Regions from separate parts of the Streptomyces sp. NPDC006296 genome, predicted to be linked through region 1. Evidence: riboswitches for the same ligand, from Rfam matches in the RefSeq annotation. Region 1 holds a riboswitch; each other region holds the start of a gene.

What was found. Region 1 has a riboswitch for cobalamin ahead of ABZ172_RS23845 (cobalamin biosynthesis protein). Riboswitches for the same ligand answer to the same signal wherever they lie in the genome.
Region 2: another riboswitch for cobalamin. It lies ahead of ABZ172_RS03520 (energy-coupling factor ABC transporter permease); the one in region 1 lies ahead of ABZ172_RS23845 (cobalamin biosynthesis protein).
Region 3: another riboswitch for cobalamin. It lies ahead of metE (5-methyltetrahydropteroyltriglutamate--homocysteine S-methyltransferase); the one in region 1 lies ahead of ABZ172_RS23845 (cobalamin biosynthesis protein).
Region 4: another riboswitch for cobalamin. It lies ahead of ABZ172_RS11535 (ABC transporter substrate-binding protein); the one in region 1 lies ahead of ABZ172_RS23845 (cobalamin biosynthesis protein).

What each region holds. Positions count from the first base shown of each region.
Region 1 is NZ_JBEXRT010000039.1:12,904-16,212, reverse strand. It holds gene ABZ172_RS23855 (inorganic phosphate transporter) at 11-1,261, shown strand; gene ABZ172_RS23850 (hypothetical protein) at 1,274-1,495, shown strand; cobalamin riboswitch at 1,652-1,780, shown strand; gene ABZ172_RS23845 (cobalamin biosynthesis protein) at 1,909-2,853, shown strand; gene ABZ172_RS23840 (cobyric acid synthase) at 2,850-3,309, shown strand, end outside.
Region 2 is NZ_JBEXRT010000003.1:212,819-216,127, forward strand. It holds gene ABZ172_RS03510 (hypothetical protein) at 1-131, shown strand, start outside; gene ABZ172_RS03515 (universal stress protein) at 425-1,531, shown strand; cobalamin riboswitch at 1,814-2,020, shown strand; gene ABZ172_RS03520 (energy-coupling factor ABC transporter permease) at 2,050-2,763, shown strand; gene ABZ172_RS03525 (energy-coupling factor ABC transporter substrate-binding protein) at 2,760-3,128, shown strand; gene cbiQ (cobalt ECF transporter T component CbiQ) at 3,135-3,309, shown strand, end outside.
Region 3 is NZ_JBEXRT010000070.1:11,669-14,977, forward strand. It holds gene ABZ172_RS29340 (epoxide hydrolase family protein) at 1-942, opposite strand, end outside; gene ABZ172_RS29345 (CGNR zinc finger domain-containing protein) at 1,046-1,621, shown strand; cobalamin riboswitch at 1,691-1,911, shown strand; gene metE (5-methyltetrahydropteroyltriglutamate--homocysteine S-methyltransferase) at 2,070-3,309, shown strand, end outside.
Region 4 is NZ_JBEXRT010000012.1:149,634-152,942, forward strand. It holds gene ABZ172_RS11525 (ABC transporter ATP-binding protein) at 1-20, opposite strand, end outside; gene ABZ172_RS11530 (iron chelate uptake ABC transporter family permease subunit) at 17-1,102, opposite strand; gene ABZ172_RS11535 (ABC transporter substrate-binding protein) at 1,099-2,145, opposite strand; cobalamin riboswitch at 2,202-2,389, opposite strand; gene ABZ172_RS11540 (hypothetical protein) at 2,474-2,644, opposite strand; gene ABZ172_RS11545 (acyl-CoA dehydrogenase) at 2,641-3,309, opposite strand, start outside.

The DNA of each region.
Region 1 (3,309 bases):
GCCTGGGTAAATGGAACACATCACGCTGCTGCTTGCGATTGTGGTCGTGACAGCTCTCGTGTTCGATTTCACGAACGGTTTCCACGACACCGCCAACGCGATGGCGACCACCATCTCGACCGGCGCCCTCAAGCCCAAGACAGCGGTGGCCATGTCCGCCGTCCTCAACCTCGTCGGCGCGTTCCTCTCGGTGGAGGTCGCCAAGACGATCTCCGGCGGGATCGTCAATGAGGACGGCCTCAGAACCGAGGTCATCTTCGCCGCGCTGGTCGGTGCCATCCTGTGGAACCTGCTGACCTGGCTGGTCGGCCTCCCCTCCAGTTCCTCCCACGCACTCTTCGGCGGGCTCATCGGCGCCGCGGTGATGTCGGCCGGCTGGTCCTCCATCAACGGCGGGACCGTCGTCACCAAGGTCCTGCTGCCCGCGATCGCCGCGCCCCTGGTGGCCGGTGTCGCCGCGCTTCTGGCCACGAAGCTGACGTACCGCCTCAACCGGAAGATCACCGACGAGGCCCAGCTGGCGTCGACGGCCAAGGGGTACCGCGCCGGCCAGATCGCCTCGGCCGGCCTGGTCTCGCTCGCCCACGGCACCAACGACGCGCAGAAGACCATGGGGATCATCACCCTGGCCCTGGTCACCGGCGGTGTCCTCGCCCCCGGGTCGAACCCGCCGGTCTGGGTGATCGCCTCCGCGGGCATCGCCATCGCGCTGGGCACCTACCTCGGCGGCTGGCGCATCATCCGCACGATGGGCAGCGGCCTCACCGACCTGCGCCCGCCGCAGGGCTTCGCGGCCCAGACGAGCGCGGCGACGGTCATCCTGGCCTCCTCGCACCTCGGTTTCTCCCTCTCCACCACCCAGTCCTGCTCGGGTGCCGTCATGGGCGCGGGCCTCGGGCGCGCGGGGGGCGTGGTCCGCTGGTCGACCGCCACCCGGATGTTCGTCGCCTGGGGTCTGACGCTGCCGGCCGCCGGACTGGTCGGCGCGGGTGCCGAGTTCCTGACCAAGCAGGGCCCCTGGGGCGTCGCGGTGGTCGCCGTGCTGCTCGTCGCCGGTTCCGGCGCCATCTGGCTGCTGTCGCGCCGCAAGCCGGTCGACCACACCAATGTCAACGCGGCCGAGGGCGAGCCCGCGGGCGTCGTCACCACCGCCATCGCGGCCGTCAGCCCGCCGCCGGCCGGTGTGGGTGTCGCGGGCCTCAAGACCACCATCCACGCCCCGGCGGCCGAGACCCCGGTCGACCGCCCGGCCACGGTGTAAGGACAGATCCGCATGAACATCGACTGGGCAGCTCTCGCGTCCGTCTTCGGCGTCAGCCTCGTGATCACCGTCGCGCTGGTCGGCCTCTTCACCCTCGGCATCACCGGCCTCGCCAGGCAGACCCCGGGAGCGCAGGGCGGCGGGGGCGGCGTGCTGGCGCGCACCGGCGCGTACGCCTGCTTCGCGCTGTGCGCGGCGGCGGTCGCGTACGGGATCTATCTGATCGTCGCCTGACCCGCCGAGCGGGCGGTACGACGTGCTCGGGCCGGACACACCCTCGTGTGTCCGGCCCGATGTGCGTCGGAGCACACGGAAGCCCCGCAGGTCAACGGCAGGTTGACGGGCGTTCATGGGGCGTGGTGGACTGCCGGAGCCGTTTACGGCGACAGGAGAGGAAGCCGGTGCGAATCCGGCGCGGTCCCGCCACTGTCACCGGGGAGCAGCCTCCACACGGAAGTCACGGTCCGCACGCGGACTGGAAGACCGGGGGAACTGCGGATCCGGGGAGCCAGGAGACTCTCGTCGCCGGTCACGTCGAACCAGGGCGCGGACCCTGAGTGAGGACATACGCCATGCCGGGCTGCCCCGCGTCGGTCACCGAACCACCCTCCGAGCAGGCCCGTCGAGGCGCGACGGCCGGCTGACCGGTGCGAGCCGACCGCGTCTTCACGTACGGTGCCGCCGCCGGCCTGATCGGCGACCTGGTGTTCGGCGACCCCCGGCGGGGCCATCCGGTCGCCGCCTTCGGGCGTGCCGCGGCGGAGACCGAGCGCCTGCTCTGGCACGACCACCGCGGCTGGGGCGCCCTGCACACCCTCGTCTGCGCCGGGGGCGCCACGGCCGCCGCCGCGCTGGCCGCCCGCGCCGTCCGCGACCGTCCCGCCGCGGCCGTGGCGCTGACCGCGGCCGCCACCTGGTCCGTCGTCGGCGGCACCTCGCTGGGCCGCGAGGCGCGTGCCGTCGGCGCGGCCCTGGCCGCCGGGGACCTCGGGTCGGCCCGGGAGCGGCTGCCGCACCTGTGCGGCCGCGACCCGCAGGCGCTGGACGGGCCCGGCATCGCCCGGGCGGTGGTGGAGTCCGTCGCCGAGAACACCTCGGACGCCGTCGTGGGGGCCCTGGTGTGGGGGGCGATCGGCGGGGTGCCCGGACTGATCGGCTTCCGGGCCGTCAACACGCTGGACGCGATGGTCGGGCACCGGTCGCCCCGGCACCGGCGCTACGGCTGGGCGTCGGCCCGCCTCGACGACCTGGCCGGCTGGCCGGGGGCCCGGCTCACCGCCGCGCTGGCCGTGGCCGCCGGAGGACGTCCGCGCGAGGCGGTCCGCGCCTGGCGGGCCGACGCGGGACGGCATCCCAGCCCCAACGCGGGCCCGGTGGAGGCCGCGTTCGCGGGGGCGCTCGGTGTGCGGCTCGGCGGCACCCTCGCCTACGGCGGACGGGTGGAGCACCGGCCGGTGCTGAACGCGGAGGCCGGCCGGGACGTGCGGGTCGGGGACATCGAACGAGCGGTGCGGCTGTCGCGCCGGGTGAGTGTGCTGGCCCTCGTCGTGTGTGCGGCGGTGCGGCCGGCCAGGGGACGGAGGGCCACATGAGCGGCGGGCTGCTGGTCGCGGGCACCACTTCGGACGCGGGCAAGAGCGTCGTCACGGCGGGCATCTGCCGGTGGCTGGTGCGCCGGGGGGTGAAGGTCGCGCCGTTCAAGGCGCAGAACATGTCGCTGAACTCCTTCGTCACCCGGGAGGGGGCGGAGATCGGGCGGGCCCAGGCGATGCAGGCGCAGGCCGCCGGGGTGGAGCCGTCGGCGCTGATGAACCCGGTGCTGCTCAAGCCCGGCGGGGACCGCTCCAGCCAGGTCGTCCTGATGGGGAAGCCGGTCGGCGAGATGAGTGCGCGCGGCTACCACGGGGGGCGGCAGGAGGCGCTGCTGGGGACGGTGACGGACTGTCTGGAGCAGTTGCGGGGCAGTCATGACGCGGTGATCTGCGAGGGGGCGGGCAGTCCGGCCGAGATCAATCTGCGGCGTACGGACATCGTGAACATGGGCGTCG
Region 2 (3,309 bases), on a different contig from region 1:
CGCCCGCAGGCTTCGCGCGGTACCCGGAGGGCAAGGTGCCGCAGCAGGTCGACGACAAGTGGGACGTGTACTGGAACACGCACACGGTCGACGAGGACGGCAACACGATCGACGCCCCGGACGCCGGCTGATTCGTGCCGCCCTGCCCGAGGGAGCTTCCTCGGGCAGGGCGGCGACGGTCCTGGGCCGTACGGCCCCGGGCTCCTACGGGTCAGGGCCCGTACGCCGCTTCTCGGGCCTGCTTCATCACGCGCCCGCACCGCTCCTCGGGCCCGCTCCGTCACGCGCCCGCACCCTTGCTCGTGTCCCGGGAAAGCGCCGCTGACGAGCGGAAACGTCCCGGTGCGCGGGATCTGCGCTGGCAGCATCGCGCGGTTCGGTGCCAGCATGGGAGGGGCGGATGCCCGAACAGCGAGGAGCTGCCATGCCGACGCGCTCGTCCGATGTCACGCGTGATCCGAGGACGGTCGTCGGTGTGGACGGTTCCGGCCACTCCTGGAACGCCGTGCTCTGGGGTGCGGCCGAGGCGAAGCGGCACGGCCAGAGCCTGCTGCTGGTGCACGCGGCCGATCTCGACCGTCTTGACCGGTTCGCTTCGTTCGAGACTTCCGAGCACGTACGGGACGCGGGGCACGCCGTGCTGACGAGGACGGCGGACGGGGTGCGGCAGCGCTTCCCCGGGCTGGACGTGCAGGTCAAGCTCAGCCGGAGGAAGCCGGTGCCGGCCCTTCACGCGGCCGTCCGGCCCGGCAGCACGATCGTCGTCGGCAGCCGGGGATCCGGTGGATTCGGCCCGCTCCTGCTCGGATCGACCGGGCTGGAGGTCGTCATCGGCAGTCCTGCTCCGGTCGTGGTGGTCCGTGGTGATCTCGAACGTGCCGGGGCGGCCGTCACGGCTGCCGTACGGGACGAGGACGACGCGCGGTGGCTGGTCCGTGCGGCGCAGCAGGCCCGGGCCCGCGACTGTCCGCTGCGGCTGGTGAACGTCCGGAGCCTGGCCGCCCGGTTCGGCGGCGGGACCGAGTGGGCCGCGGAGACCGAGCAGGCGGGCGGGACCGCCTGGGCCGAGGAGACCGGCGGGACCGAGCAGGCCGGTGGGACCGGGGAGGCCGAGAGAACCGCCGAGGCCTCGGGAACCGGCGACACCCGGGACATCGGACCGGCCCGAGGGCCCGGCCCTGCGGGAGAGCCCGAAGCGGCCCCGCTCGGCGGAACGAGCCACGGCGAGGGGCCGGAGGACCGGCTTCTGGCCGGCCTCGCCTCCCGGATGCGTGCGGAGGTCCCCGGTCTCGTCGTGCGGACCGAGGTGATCGCGGCCAGGTCCGCCGCCTCCGCGCTCGTCGAGGCGAGCAGGTCCGCGGACCTGCTGGTGATGGGGAGTCACGAGCGGCGCGGCTACTCCGTCCTGGGACTGGGGCACGTCGCGCACGCCCTGCTCCACCACGCCCATTGCCCGGTGGAGATCGTGCCGTACCGGAGGAACTACGAGAGCGGGGTCGTGGAGGAGGGGCTCACGGACGACGAGGGCTGACGGCGGCCCCGCCGCGTGAGGACGCCTCACATCCCATTGCCCTGCCCAACGGGCACTCCCCCGATCCGACGCGACCCGCCGCGCGGTCACACCCAGGACCGGGTCCGCCCCGCCCCCACGCACACCTCTGATCGGATGCGCCCCGCCCCCACGCACACACCTCCTGATCGGATGCGACCGCCCCACGCACACACCCCGGATCGGATGCACCCCGCCCCACGCACACACCCCCGATCCGCTGCCGCACACGGCCTCCCGCCGGACGGGCCCACCGGGTGTGCTTGTCATGGCCCCCCACCTGGCACTACTGTCGCCACGCCTTGGTGAACGGGAAATCCGGTGTGATGCCGGTGCGGCCCTCGCCACTGTGATCGGGAAGTCCGGCTCCGGCCCTCGCGGGCAGCCACTGGGTCCTTGCGACCCGGGAAGGCGGAGTTCGGGCGGTGGTACCCGTCAGCCAGGAGACCGGCCAAGGCACTTCAACCATCCACGAGGTGCTGGAGAGGGTCTGCTGAGCCATGCACATAGCCGAGGGTTTTCTGCCTCCGGCGCACGCGATCGCCTGGGGTGTCGCGTCCGCGCCGTTCGTCGTCCACGGAGTACGGTCACTCACCCGTGAGGTCAGGGAGAACCCGGAGAGCACGCTGCTCCTCGGGGCCTCCGGGGCCTTCACGTTCGTCCTTTCCGCGCTGAAGATCCCTTCGGTGACCGGAAGTTGCTCCCACCCCACGGGAACCGGGCTGGGGGCCATCCTGTTCCGGCCGCCGATCATGGCCGTGCTGGGCACCATCACGCTGCTGTTCCAGGCCCTGCTCCTGGCGCACGGCGGGCTGACCACGCTCGGGGCCAACGTCTTCTCGATGGCGATCGTCGGCCCCTGGGCCGGGTACGCGGTCTACCGGCTGCTGCGCCGGTACGACGTGCCGCTGATGGTCGCGGTGTTCTTCGCCGCGTTCGTCGCGGACCTGTCCACCTACTGCGTCACCAGCGTGCAGCTGGCGCTCGCCTTCCCGGACCCCGGCAGCGGATTCCTCGGCGCGCTCGGCAAGTTCGGCTCCATCTTCGCGGTCACCCAGATACCGCTCGCCGTGAGCGAGGGGCTGCTGACCGTGCTGGTGATGCGGCTCCTCGTGCAGTCCAGCAAGGGAGACCTGACCCGGCTCGGTGTGTTCCTCACCGGCAAGCGGGCCCGCACCCAGGAGAAGGCCGAGACCGAGGCGGTGGCGCGATGAACAAGCACACGAAGGTCAACGTCCTGCTGCTGGTCGTCGTGGCGGCGCTGGCCGTCCTGCCCCTGGCCCTCGGCCTGGGCGAGGGCCAGGAGGAGCCGTTCACGGGCGCCGACGCCCAGGCCGAGACGGCGATCACCGAGATCGACCCCGGCTACGAACCCTGGTTCTCGCCGCTGTACGAACCGCCGTCCGGTGAGATCGAGTCGGCGCTGTTCGCCCTTCAGGCCGCGCTCGGCGCCGGTGTCCTCGCCTACTACTTCGGCCTGCGGCGAGGGCGCCGCCAGGGCGAACTGCGCGCGTCCGCGGGGCAGGAGAGAGCGGGCTCCGGGGAGGATGCCGGGGAGTCGACGGCCCGAAGGTCCTGAGTCCCCGTGCTGCCGATCGACGCGGCGGCGCACAGCAGTCGCTGGCGCCGCCGCCATCCCGTGGACAAGGCCGCACTCGGTCTGGGCCTCACGGTGCTGGCCGTCTCGCTGCCGCCCTGGCCCGGTGCGGCCCTGGTGATCACCGCCGCGCTGGCCGTGCTGCTGGGGCCCGCGGGTGTGA
Region 3 (3,309 bases), on a different contig from region 1:
CTCGTGGTAGAGGCGGGCCGCCGACGCGCCGGTCCGCGTCAGCCAGTACAGGGTGACGTTGTCGAGCACCCGGTCGAGGGAGATCGTCTCGAACGGGCTGTCCTCGGTGTCCGACCACTCGGCGAACTTGTCGAGGATCCAGGCGAGAAGCCCGACCGGTGAGTCGACGAGCGCGTAGCCGATGGTCTGCGGCCGGGTCGCCTGCTGTTTCGCGTACGCCGCGCGGTGGTGCCAGAAGTCCCGGGTCTCCTCGGCCCATCCGCGCTCGGCCGCCGTCAGTCCGTCCGTCGTCAGCCCCGGAGGCGCCTCGGCGAACGTGGTGTGGACACCGAGGACGTGCGCGGGGAACCGGCCGCCGAGGACCGTCGTGATGTTGCCTCCCCAGTCACCGCCGTGGGCCAGGAACCTGCGGTGGCCGAGCCGCCCCATCAGCTCCACCCACGCGGCCGCGATCTTCTCGGTCCCCCACCCGGTGGTGGCCGGCCTGTCGCTGTGACCGAAGCCCGGCAGCGAGGGAACCACCACGTGGAACGCGGGCGCGGCCGCGTCCGCCGGATCCGCCAGCTCGTCCACCACGTCGACGAACTCGGCCACGCTCCCCGGCCAGCCGTGCGTCAGGACCAGCGGGGTGGCGTCCGCGCGCGCGGACCGGCGGTGCAGGAAGTGGATCCCGAGACCGTCGATCACCGTCCGGAACTGGCCGATGCGGTGCAGGCGGTCCTCGAACGACCGCCAGTCGTAGTCGGTGCGCCAGTGGTCCACGACCCGGACGAGGTCGGCGAGGGGGACGCCCTGCCCCCATCGGCCGGGGCCGGGCGCGGCGCCCCGGACCGTCTCGGCCTCCGGGAGGCGCGCCGCGGCCAGTCGCGCGCGCAGGTCGTCGAGTTCGGCGTCGGTCGCACGGGGTTCGTACGGGTGCACGTCGGCGGTCGGACGGGGCACGGGACCTCCTGGCCGTCGGGGAACCGGGACCGGGGTGTCGAGAACCGGCATTGACGGTTCTAGCAGTCTCCCGAGTCACGTCGCAACCGGCTAAGGTGGTTCCATGTCCGCCGCGTCCCCCGACTTCCGCCTCGGCGCCGTGCTGGCGACCAGCTTCACGGGGACGCTGTCGGAGCGTCACGGCACCCCGGTGGAGCGCATCCCCACACCGCAACGGCTCGTCGACTGGCTGGCGGTGAGCGGCCTCGCCGTGGACTCCTGCACCCCCGCCCAGCTCGACCTCGCACGGGAACTGAGGGAGGCCGTGCACGCCGTCGCGACGGCGGCCGCCGTCCAGGAGGTGCTGCCCGCCTCCGCCGTCCGCGTCATCAACGACCGCAGTGCCCGGGGCCGCGCCGCGGCGGTCCTGACGCCGGGGGGTGAGCGGCGCTGGCTGCTCGGCCCGTCCACCGGCGTCGAGGACGCCCTCGGTGTGATCGCCGCCGACGCGGTCGGCGTCGTCGCGGGCGAACGGGACGGGAGGCTGGCCCTCTGCGCGTCGCCGACCTGCCGGGCCGCCTTCTTCGACATCAGCCGGAGCCGCACCCGCAGATGGTGCGACATGAACACGTGCGGGAACCGTCAGAAGAAGGCCCGCTTCCACGCCGGCCGGCGCGGGAACCCGACAGCGGCGGAGTGACCGGGCACGCGGCCGGCGCTCCGCCGTCCGCGTGGCCGGATCGGACCCGGCGCACCCCCCGGCGGCCCTATGCTGGTGCGTGCAGCTGGTTCGCCCCGTCCGCCAGGCGGGATGCGTCGCAAGAGGGAACCCGGTGGGAATCCGGGACTGCCCCGCAGCGGTGAGCGGGAACGACCGCCGTCATACGCACTGGGTCCGACGAACCGGACCTGGGAAGCGACGGCCACTAGGTGTCCTCTTCGAGGGTGCGCCCGCGAGTCCGAAGACCTGCCACCTGCCCGCGCGCGGACCGACCGTGTGCGGACATCCCGGTGACCTCGTGGGCGGGTCGGCGTACATACCAGGCGGATGCCAGCGTCGTACGGCGCCCTCCGCCCGGTACGTCATCCCTTCGCGCCCTCGTCCCGTCCCCGGGATCTCAGGGATTCATCTCGCGAAGGAGATCTCCGTGACCACCGAGCACGCGACCGCGGCAGCGCGGTCCACTGTGTACGGCTACCCCCGGCAGGGACGGAACCGGGAACTGAAGAAGGCCGTCGAGGGCTACTGGAAGGGCCGGGTCACCGCCGACGCCCTGCACGCCACCGGTGCCGGACTGCGCCGCGACAACTGGCGGCAGCTGAGCGGCGCCGGGATCGGCGAGGTGCCGACCGGCGACTTCTCCTACTACGACCACGTGCTGGACACCAGCGTCATGGTGGGCGCCGTCCCGGAGCGCCACCGGGAGGCGGTCGCCGCCGATCCGCTCGACGGCTACTTCGCGATGGCGCGCGGCACCCAGGACGCCGCTCCGCTGGAGATGACGAAGTGGTTCGACACCAACTACCACTACCTGGTCCCGGAGCTGGGACCGGACACCGTCTTCACGGCGGACTCCGCGAAGCAGGTCGCCGAGCTCCGGGAGGCCGCCGCCCTGGGGCTCGCCGCCCGGCCCGTGCTCCTCGGCCCGGTGACCTATCTGCTCCTCGCCAAGGCCGCCCCCGGGGTCGCCGCGGACTTCGATCCGCTCACGCTCCTGGACCGGCTGCTGCCGGTGTACGCCGAGGTCTTGGCCGATCTGCGCGCGGCCGGGGCCGAGTGGGTCCAGCTAGACGAGCCGGCGCTCGTCCAGGACCGCACTCCCGCCGAACTGGACGCCACCCGGCGCGGCTACCGCGACCTCGGCGCCCTCACCGACCGCCCCCGCCTGCTCGTCGCCACCTACTTCGGCCGCCTCGGTGAGGCCCTGCCCGTCCTGGCCGAGGCGCCGGTGGAGGGACTGGCGATCGACTTCACGGAGACCGGCGCCGCGAACCTGGAGGCCCTGGCGGCCGTCGGCGGGCTGCCCGGCAGGCGGCTGGTCGCCGGGGTCGTCAACGGCCGCAACGTCTGGATCAACGACCACGAGAAGGCGCTGGCGACGCTGGCCACCCTGCTCGGACTCGCCGACCGGGTCGACGTGGCCGCCTCCTGCTCCCTGCTGCACGTGCCGCTGGACGCCGCCGCCGAGCGGGACATCGATCCCGAGATCCTCCGCTGGCTCGCCTTCGCCCGGCAGAAGACCGGGGAGATCGTCACGCTGGCCCGGGCGCTCGCCGAGGGCACCGACGCCGTCGCCGCGGAGCTGGCCGCCAACCAGGCGGACCTCGCCTCCCGCGCCGACTCCCCGGTCACCTACGACCCGCTCGTGCAGAGCAGGGCGGACGCCG
Region 4 (3,309 bases), on a different contig from region 1:
CGCCGCGCGTCGCGGGTCATGCGCTCCTCCGGGTGCGGTGCAGGATCAGGACGAACACGGGCACGCCGATGAGCGAGGTGACCACCCCGACCGGGACCTCCTGGGGGTCGAGGACGGTCCTGGCCAGGGTGTCGACCCAGACCAGGAAGACGGCTCCGGCGAGCGCGGTCACCGGCAGCAGTCTGCGGTGTCCCGCTCCGGTCAGGGCGCGGGCGGCGTGCGGCAGGACGAGGCCGACGAAGCCGATGGCGCCGGCCGAGCTGACGAGGGCGGCGGTCAGCAGCGCGGTCGTGCAGAGCAGCACGATCCGGGTGCGGGCCACGTGCACGCCGAGGGCGGCCGCCGCGTCCTGCCCGAAGGCGAAGGCGTCGAGGGTGCGGGCGTGGCCGAGGCAGATCAGCAGGGTCGCGGCCAGCACGGCCGCGCAGGTCCCCACATCGGTCCAGCCGACCCCGCTCAGCGAGCCGAGCAGCCAGAACAGCACGCCCCGGGTCTGTTCCGCGTCGGCGGCGGTCATCACGACGAACGAGGTGAGCGCGGAGAACAGCTGCATGGCGGCGACCCCGGAGAGCACGACCCGGTCGGTGGATCCGCCGAGGGTGTGGCTGAGCAGCAGCACCAGGGCGAACGAGCACAGCGCCCCGGTGAAGGCGCCGCCCGCGACGGACACCGCTCCCCCGCCGACGCCCAGGACGACGACCACGACCGCCCCGGTGGACGCCCCCGAGGACACGCCGAGGACGAACGGGTCGGCGAGCGGGTTGCGGAGCAGCGACTGCATGACGGTGCCGCACACCGCGAGTCCGGCCCCGCACACCGCGGCGAGCAGGGTGCGGGGCATGCGCAGGTTCCAGATGATGCCGTCGCGGACGGGGGTCAGCCGTCCCTCGCCCAGGCCGAGGTGCGCGGCCACCGCGGACCACACGTCCGGGACCGAGATCCGGGCCGGGCCGATGGTCACGGCGACCGCGACGGACAGGAGCAGCAGGACGATCCCGGCGCCCCACACGAGCCCGTCGCGCAGGAGCCGCGGCGCGGCGGCCGGCGGTGCCGGGGGCGGTGGCCGGAGCGCGGTGTCCGGGGCGGCTTCGGTCCTCGTCACCCCGTCAGTCCGAACGCGCGCAGCCCCGCCGCGACGCGCTCGACGCCTTCCACGGTCCGGACGGTCGGGTTCATGGCCTGACCGCTGAGCAGGATGTAGCGCTTGTGGCGGACGGCGTCCAGGTTCTTCGTGGCGGGGTTGGACTCCAGGAACTCGATCTTCTTCGCGGCGCTCTCCGCCGTCTGGGACTTGCGGGTCAGGTCGCCGATCACCAGGACGTCCGGATCACGGTCGGCGACGGTCTCCCAGTTGATCTGGGGCCATTCCTCGTGCGTGTCGTCGAAGACGTTCTTCGCGCCGAGTTCGCCGGTGATGATCCCGGGGGCGCCGCAGCAGCCCGCCAGATAGGGGGCCTCCGCGTTGGCGAACCAGTAGAGCAGGGTGGTGTCGGAGGCGTCGATGTCCGCGGTCGCCTTCGTGATGCGTTCCCGGAGGCTGTCGATCAGCTTCTCGCCGCGCTCGGGTACGCCGAACACCTTCGCCAGATCGCGCACTTCGCCGTAGACGCCGTCCATGGTCAGGGGCGTGGTGCGGGAGCCGTCGCTGCTGCCGGTGTTGTCCTTGCCCGCGCAGTCGGTGGGAGAGAGGTACGTCGGCACGCCGAGCTCCTCGAACTGCTCGCGGGGCGCCACGCCGCCCTTGCCGAGCGTCGACTCGAACGACGCGCTGACGAAGTCGGGTTCCGCGGCGAGGACCTTCTCGGAGGAGGGCTGGTTCTCGGCGATCCGGGGGACCGTGGCCTCGTCCTTCTCCAGGCCGTTCATCACCGGGTCCGTCCAGTTCGCGGTCCCGGCGAGCCGGCCGCGGAGGCCGAGGGAGAGCAGGATCTCCGTCGACCCCTGGTTGAGGGACACGGCGTGGCGCGGCGCCGCGTCGACGGTCACCGTGCGGCCGCAGTTCCGGAGTGTCACGGGGAAGCCGTCGGCCGAGCCCTTCGGCGCGGCGCCGTCGGACGGGCCGCCGCCCGGGCCGCAGGCGGAGAGGAGCAGAAGTCCCGTGACGAGCAGGGCGGTTCGGCGTGCGGTGCTGGCTATGGGGGGCACAAGGTCCTCGGCGTCTCTGGGCTCATGCGCGGAGCCCGGTACGGAGTTCCGCTCCCGGTGCGGAAGCGGGTGCCAGCAGGTCTTCGGACTCGGGTTCGTCCGGACGGGGCGCCTTCCCGGTGCACCCGAGGGTGTCCCAGTGGCCGTGGCCCCGCCCGTTCCCCTCACCGCTGCGCGTCAGCTCCGGATTCGCACCGGATTCCCTGACTCCCTGGGGAGTGTGACTGGCGCCTGCAAGCTATCACGCGGCGTGTCGCCGGCCTCGGGGGCCGTCGCCGGCCGGGCGGGACCGGTCCTGGCGCCCGGCCGGCGACGGCTGCCGCACGGGTCAGCGCCCGGGGTGAACCGATTCGCCGCCGGCGGTGTGCGGCCGGTGTTCCCGGCGGGCGAGCACAGCCGTCGTCCCCCAGTAGGCCAGCAGGACGGCGCGCAGGCCCAGGATCTCCAGGCGTCCGGCGATCCGGCCGCAGCTCGTGCGCTCCGGGCGCGGGGCGCTCACCGGGCGTCCGCCGCGGCGGAGTTCCAGGGGCCCTCGGGGTCGTCGTAGGCGTCGGCGTAGCCCGGACCGGCGATCGGCCAGTCGGCGAGCAGCGCCTCGGGCAGGGCGAAGGAGTCGGCGAGCCGCGGGGCGTGCGCGGCGACGGCCGCGATCAGTTCCTCGGCCTCGTGGGCCAGCTCCCCGACCTGATCGGCGTTCAGCAGGCCGGCGGCCAGCAGGTCGCCGCTGCTGCGGGCCACCCGTTCGACGGCGAACAGCCGCTCCAGCTCGCCCAGCCGCTGTTTCGCCTCCCCCTCGGGGAGTGCGGCGCGGGCCTCGGCGTAGGCCGCGGCGGCCTCCCGGTGGGCGTAGGCCTCGACCCCGCGCAGGGCCGGGCCCGAGACGGCGTTCCAGCGTCCGAGGGCGTCGGCGTCGGGGGCCCGCGAGGCGCGCTCCCTGGCCCGGACGAACCAGATGTCCTGGACCGAGGCGAGGAGTGCGCCGAGGAAGCGGGGGTCGGAGAGGTCGCCGGTGTACGGGGGCAGGACGTCCGCGCGGCCCGGTTCGGCGGCGAAGAGCATGTCGGCGGCGGCCCGGGCGTAGAGGGCGATGTTGTCGCCCTCCGCGGTGATGGCCCCCTCCACTCCCGTGACGAGTTCGGTCATGCCGTTGTTCTCCAGCAGCGC